2 linked regions of the Rhodoligotrophos appendicifer genome follow. The protein of the gene in region 2 interacts with the protein of the main gene of each other region in a pairwise test. Links are inferred from orthologs where the notes say so. Each region holds a gene or a part of one and is shown on either strand. Other genes may lie near its edges.

Evidence for each region.
Region 1: the proteins of FKM97_RS16435 (region 2) and nuoG interact in binary tests that used the Escherichia coli proteins (3 or more experiments, as listed by UniProt). The link is inferred for Rhodoligotrophos appendicifer from one-to-one orthologs.

What each region holds. Positions count from the first base shown.
Region 1 is NZ_VHKL01000003.1:162,115-165,377, forward strand. What follows is about bases 66-3,008. They hold nuoG (NADH-quinone oxidoreductase subunit NuoG), read right to left. Parts: upstream 2,613-3,008; coding sequence 519-2,612; downstream 66-518. Other genes in these bases: nuoH (NADH-quinone oxidoreductase subunit NuoH), read right to left, coding at 66-515; nuoF (NADH-quinone oxidoreductase subunit NuoF), read right to left, coding at 2,622-3,008. Outside these bases: more of nuoH, read right to left, coding at 1-65; more of nuoF, read right to left, coding at 3,009-3,263. UniProt on the Escherichia coli protein: NDH-1 shuttles electrons from NADH, via FMN and iron-sulfur (Fe-S) centers, to quinones in the respiratory chain. The immediate electron acceptor for the enzyme in this species is believed to be ubiquinone.
Region 2 is NZ_VHKL01000007.1:148,357-151,645, forward strand. What follows is about bases 114-3,082. They hold FKM97_RS16435 (formate dehydrogenase subunit gamma), read right to left. Parts: upstream 1,851-3,082; coding sequence 1,377-1,850; downstream 114-1,376. Other genes in these bases: FKM97_RS16430 (formate dehydrogenase beta subunit), read right to left, coding at 114-1,380; FKM97_RS16440 (LysR family transcriptional regulator), read right to left, coding at 1,952-2,842. Outside these bases: more of FKM97_RS16430, read right to left, coding at 1-113. UniProt on the Escherichia coli protein: NDH-1 shuttles electrons from NADH, via FMN and iron-sulfur (Fe-S) centers, to quinones in the respiratory chain. The immediate electron acceptor for the enzyme in this species is believed to be ubiquinone.

The sequences.
Region 1 (3,263 bases), on a different replicon or contig from region 2:
GCGCAGAGCAGCACGGTGACGATGACAAAGCCGATCGACACTTCATAGGAGACCATCTGCGCCGCCGAGCGCAAGGCCCCGAGAAACGGATATTTCGAGTTGGACGACCAGCCGCCCATGATCACGCCATAGACCCCCAGCGAGGAGATGGCGAAGATGAACAGCACACCCACATTGATGTCGGCGATCGCCCAGCCATCGGCCAGGGGCACCACCGCCCAGGCCGACAGGGCCAGCACGCAGGTCACGAGAGGCGCGAGTAAGAACACGCCCTTATTCGCCCCGGCTGGGATCACCACCTCCTTGAACACGAATTTAAGGAGGTCGGCAAAGGACTGCAGCAATCCCCAGGGACCCACGACGTTGGGTCCTTTGCGCAGTTGCACGGCTGCCCAGATCTTGCGGTCGGCATAGAGCAGATAGGCGATGAAGACGAGCAGGCAGATCAGCAAGGCCAGGCTCTGGATCACGATGATCCCGACCGGGAGCCCATAGGTGTAGAGGAAATCGCTCATCGTCTATTCCGCCGCGTCGAGCTTGACAGCACCAACCCTGAGGGCGCTGCATTCCGCCATGACCTTCGAGGCCCTCGCAATCGGGTTCGTCAAATAGAAGTCCTTGATCCGATTGACGAGGGGAGCCTTGTCCAACGCTCCCCCGGCGGCGATCACATCGTCCAATCCCGCAGGATCGGCGGCTGTGACCCGACCGTCTTCGGCCAGATAGGGCGCGATTTCGAACAGTCGGGCGCGCAGCTGGTTGAGATTGTCATAGGCGAGCGTCTGCCCCAGCACCGCCGAAAGCGCGCGTAGAATGGACCAATCCTCGCGCGCGTCGCCGGGCGGGAAAGCTGCACGTTCCGCTCTTTGCGGCCGTCCCTCGAGATTGACGTAAGTGCCCGATTTCTCTGTATAGGCTGCTCCCGGCAGGATGACATCCGCCCGGTGCGCGCCATTATCTCCATGGGTGCCGATATAGACAACGAAGGCCTGACCGAGTTTGTCGGTATCGATCTCGTCCGCCCCCAGCAGGAACAGCACGTCCAGCGCGCCTGTGTTCGCAGCCTCCAGAATGCCTTGGGTCGGTAAGCCGCCCTCGCCCGGCAGGCACCCCACATCGAGACCGCCCACCCTTGAGGCCGCATCCTGCAAGACGCAGAAGCCGTTCCAGCCTTCGCCGACGGCGCCGACGTCTTTGGCCAGACCCGCAGCCTTGGCCAGGATCGCCATTCCGTCGCGTCGCGTCAGCGCTGAGGCCCCGACAATGATCAGCGGCGCCTTGGCGGCCTTCAGCGTCTCCAGGAAGGAATGCTCCCCACTGCTCAGCGCCGTCAGACTTTCGGGAGCCGCGCCCAAATAGTCATAGTCATAGGTGAGATCGGCCCGCTCTCCGATGACGGCGATCTTGGCCTTGTTCTGCCATGCCTTGCGCAGCCTGGCATTGAGCACCGGCGCCTCGATGCGCGGATTGCTGCCGATGATCAGGATTGCATCCGCCTTGCCTATGCCGGCGACGGTCGCATTGAACAGATAGCTCGCCCGGCCGCCCGTCTCCCCCAGCCGAGACCCGTCCTGTCGGCAATCGACGCTGGCCACGTTGAGCTGCGTCATCAGGTCCTTCAATGCGTAAAGCTCTTCGACGGATGCGAGGTCACCGGCAATGGCGCCGATCCTGTCGGGGCTCGCCGCCGCGACCTTCTCGGCAATCCGCGCGAAGGCCTCTGGCCAGGTTGCCGGCCTCAGCTTGCCATTCTCACGCAGATAGGGCTGGTCGAGCCTTTGCGTTCGGAGCCCGTCCCAGATAAAACGGCTCTTATCAGACATCCACTCTTCGTTGATGTCTTCGTTCAGCCGCGGCATGATTCGCATCACTTCGCGTCCGCGGCAGTCGACGCGGATATTCGTGCCCAGCGCATCCATGACGTCGATGGACTCGATCTTGCGCAGCTCCCACGGCCTGGCCTTGAAGGCATAGGGTCTGGAGGTCAGGGCGCCCACCGGGCAAAGATCGATCACATTCCCCTGCAGTTCGGAGCGCATGGCATGTTCGAGATAGGTGGTGATCTCCATGTCCTCACCACGGCCGATGGCGCCGAGATCTTCGACGCCGGCGACCTCCGATACGAAACGGACGCAGCGCGTGCAATGGATGCACCGGTTCATGATCGTCTTGACCAAGGGGCCGATATACTTGTCCTCGACCGCGCGCTTGTTCTCGTGATAGCGGCTCGAATCCACGCCATAACCCATGGCCTGGTCCTGCAGGTCGCACTCACCGCCCTGATCGCAGATCGGACAGTCCAGCGGATGGTTGATGAGCAGGAACTCCATCACCCCTTCGCGCGCCTTTTTCACCGTCTTGGACTTGGTGAACACCTCCGGTGGCTCGCCATTGGGCCCCGGCCGCAGGTCGTTTACCGATAGCGCGCAGGAGGCCTGCGGCTTCGGCATGCCCTTGACCTCGACCAGGCACATGCGGCAGTTCCCGGCAATTGTCAGCCGGTCATGATAGCAGAAGCGCGGAATCTCGGCGCCCGCGATTTCGCAGGCCTGCAGTACCGTGAGGCCGTTTTCGACTTCGATCTCTTTTGCATCGACGATAAGTTTCGGCATCTGCCCGCCCTACTCCGCCGCGACCAGAGCCGGCTCATGGCTCGGGTTTGCGCTGTATTCATCGATCCGGCGCTCGATTTCCGGCCGGAAATGCCGGATCAATCCTTGCACCGGCCAGGCGGCTGCGTCGCCGAGAGCGCAGATTGTGTGCCCCTCGATTTGGAAGCTGACGTCCAGCAACTGATCGATCTCGCGTTTCTGAGCCTGACCGCGGGCCATGCGCTCCAGCACCCGCCACATCCAGCCTGTGCCCTCGCGGCAGGGTGTGCACTGGCCGCAAGACTCATGCTTGTAGAAATACGAAATCCGCGCGATTGCCCGCACGATGTCGGTGGACTTGTCCATCACGATCACCGCCGCCGTGCCCAATCCGGATTTGAGGTTGCGGAGGCTGTCGAAATCCATCGGCAGGTCGCGGCATTGTTCTGCCGGGATGCAGGGCACCGACGACCCGCCCGGGATCACCGCCAGCAGATTGTCCCAGCCACCGCGCACGCCGCCGGCATGCTTGTCGATGAGTTCCCGGAAGGGGATGCCCATTTCCTCTTCCACATTGCACGGCTTGTTCACATGCCCCGACAGGCAGAACAGCTTGGTGCCCGTGTTGTTCGGCCGTCCCAGAGCAGCGAACCAGGCCCCGCCGCGGCGCAG
Region 2 (3,289 bases):
CCTGTCCAAAGTTTCGACGCCGCGGACAGAGCCGATGCGGCAGGGAGTACACTTGCCGCAGCTTTCGATGGCGCAGAATTCCATCGCAAACCTAGCCTGCTTTAACATGTCGGCCGTGTCGTCGAAGACGACAATACCCGCATGTCCGATAAGACCGTCTTTGGCGGCGAACGCCTCATAGTCGAAGGGTGTATCAAACAGGCTGCGGGGGAAATAGGCACCCAAGGGACCACCGACTTGTACGGCCTTGACCGGCCTTCCCGTTGCTGTCCCGCCGCCAATGTCGTCGACGATCTCGCCCAAGGTCAGGCCGAAGGCCGCCTCAAACAAGCCGCCATGACGTACATTGCCGGCGATCTGGATGGGAATGGTGCCGCGCGATCGGCCCATGCCGAAATCTTTGTAGAAGGCAGAGCCCTTGTCCATGATGATGGGCACGGAGGCGAGCGAAATCACATTGTTGATGACTGTGGGCTTGCCGAAGAGACCCTTATGCGCCGGGAGCGGCGGTTTGGCTCGCACCGTGCCGCGACGGCCCTCAAGGCTTTCCAGGAGGGATGTTTCCTCACCGCAGACATAGGCGCCGGCACCGGAGCGGATCTCAATATCGAAGGTGCGGTAACTATCGAGCATGTTGCCGCCAAGAAATCCGGCGCGCTGTGCGAGCTGGACGGCTTGGCTCATAACTTTGATGGCATGAGGATATTCGGAACGGATATAGACAAAGCCCTTTGTAGCGCCAGCGGCAAGCCCGGCAATGGCCATGCCCTCGATCAGGACGAACGGATCGCCCTCCATGATCATGCGATCTGCAAATGTGCCGCTGTCGCCTTCATCCGCATTGCAGACGATATACTTTCGATCCGCGGCGGTCTCCAGAACCGTCTTCCATTTTATGCCGGTAGGGAACCCCGCTCCGCCTCGCCCGCGCAGACCGGAGTCAGTCACCTGTGCCACGATGGCCTCAGGCACCATGCCAATTGCGGCCTTGAGGCCGCGCCAGCCGCCGTGTGCTTCGTATGCCTCGATGCTGAGAGGATCGATGACACCGCAACGGGCGAAGGTCAGGCGGGTCTGCTTGGCAAGGAACGGAATCTCCTGAGGATCGCCAAGGGAAAGTGGATGGGGGCCACCATTCAACAGCCCCGCCTGAAAGAGCGATGGAACATCCTTTGCAGTGACGGGTCCATAGGCAACCCGGCCCGTCGGCGTCTCCACTTCGAGCATCGGCTCGAGCCAATAAAGGCCGCGCGAACCATTGCGGACCAGAATAGCATCGACACCTCTTGCAGCGAGCTCCTGCTTAATGGCGCCGGCAACCTGCTCGGCCCCCAGAGCCAGAGCTCCCGAATCCTGAGGAACATAGATCTTGACCGTCATGACCGAACCGCCTGAATGATCTCCGCTACCCTCTTGGCATCGATGCGGCCGATCATTTCACCGTCCAGCATAGCCGCTGGTGCACAGGCGCAGAGCCCCAAGCAATAGACCGGCTCGAATGTGACGGAATTGTCCCGTGCAGTCTGTTTCAAGCCGATACCGAGCTCACTTTCCAGTTGGTACCGAATGTGATCGCTTCCCATCGCCTGGCAGGCTTCCGCCTGACAAAGTTTCAGGATGTGACGCCCTGCAGGTTGATGTCGGAAGTCATGATAGAACGTGAAGACCCCATGGACCTCGGCGCGGGAAATGTTGAGTGCCTCTGCAATCAGAGGAAGAGCTTCGACAGGCACATAGCCGAATTCATCCTGCAGACCATGCAGGATCGGCAGAAGAGGACCTTCCAACGGCTTGTGTCTCTCGACCACTGCCATGACACGTTCGATCAGAGGCGAATTTCCAGGCCGCATAACGCGGCACCTCCTTCTCATAAGTCCTATTTAGAACTAGTCGAAAGGAGAGGGCCCCATCAATACTGCCGTCTCGTCAGTCGATAGAAAATTCCTATCGATCATGCGAAAGTTTTGGCGAGGAGTCGTGCTTCGTAGAGCAGCGCCGATACCAAAGGTGGATGCGGCTCCCGATGAGCGGCCACTATGCCCACCAAATGGCTCGCATCCGGCTCGACAATGGGAATGGCACGGATGGGCTCAGAAAAGCCAAAGGTCTCGGCCAGATTGAGCGGCATGATCGATGACCATTTTCCAGTCCGGATATGAGAGAACAGCACGATCATTGAGTTGGACTCGAGCGTAGGTTTGGCTTCGGCACCTGCCTCGTTGAGATGATGATTGATGATACGCCGGTTCTGCATGTCGGGCGTCAGCAAACAGAGCGGTAGTAGGCTCACCTCGGCCCAACTCACGCTCGAATGTTCGGAGAAGGGCGTCCCGGCAGCCGTGATCAACTGATAGCGCTCGGAGTAGAGCGGCACAGTTTCCACCCGGCCGAGAGGTTCGTTGTCGAGATAGCTGATGCCGACATCGATTTCAAAATTCTCAAGCAGCGTCAGCACTTCGATCGAGGTTCGCGATAGGATTGAAAACGTAACATTTGGGTGTTTCTCCCTGAAAGGTGTCGTCAAGCGTGGGGTCATGGCAAGAGCCGTTGGGATGGCCGCGATACGCACATGCCCTGCCAAGCCGTGACGGGTGGCGCGCATTTCCTCCCGCATCGTACGGCTGTCATCGACGATGCGCCGCGCCCATTCAAGGACACGCTGTCCCTCGGCTGTCAGGCCTTGGAAGCGGGAGCCTCGTTGCACCAGCATGACTCCGAGAGTGTCTTCCAGCTGCTTGATCGCGGCGGAAAGGGTAGGCTGCGTAACGCCGCAAATGATGGCGGCGCGCCCAAAATGCCGCTCTTTTGCGAGTGCAATGAAGAATTCGAGCTTGTCGATCAGAGAACGGCCTCATTATGACGGCAACCAAATCTTCCCAGCTGATATCTGGCCGCACGGAGCTATTGTATCAGCATAGTCACATCGGATTGCCAGCCGATTGGCCAGATATCCGCTGAGTCCTGTTGAGCTTCGAGCAAGCTCAACGCGACATTTAAGGCTGCCGGGTCAATCCGTTCAACCGTCTCAGTCAGCTTGGCTAGCGCCAGCACCCGAAGCTTGCAACAGGATCACCCGTTCAGAGGCGTCCCCGCTCTTCGGTTTCGCGATCCTCTGCTCCCCCCTACAGAACGGCCCTGAAGTCATCCATGAAGCAGCGCATTCACTCGGGCGGACTTCGCAGAAATTGTCGTGGGCGTTTCCGATGCCAGAATCACGTCTCAAGTATTTCTATGTTGATGTAGATCAATGCTGAGGCTGTAGGCACAGCTACTGATTCAGCTGAAGTCC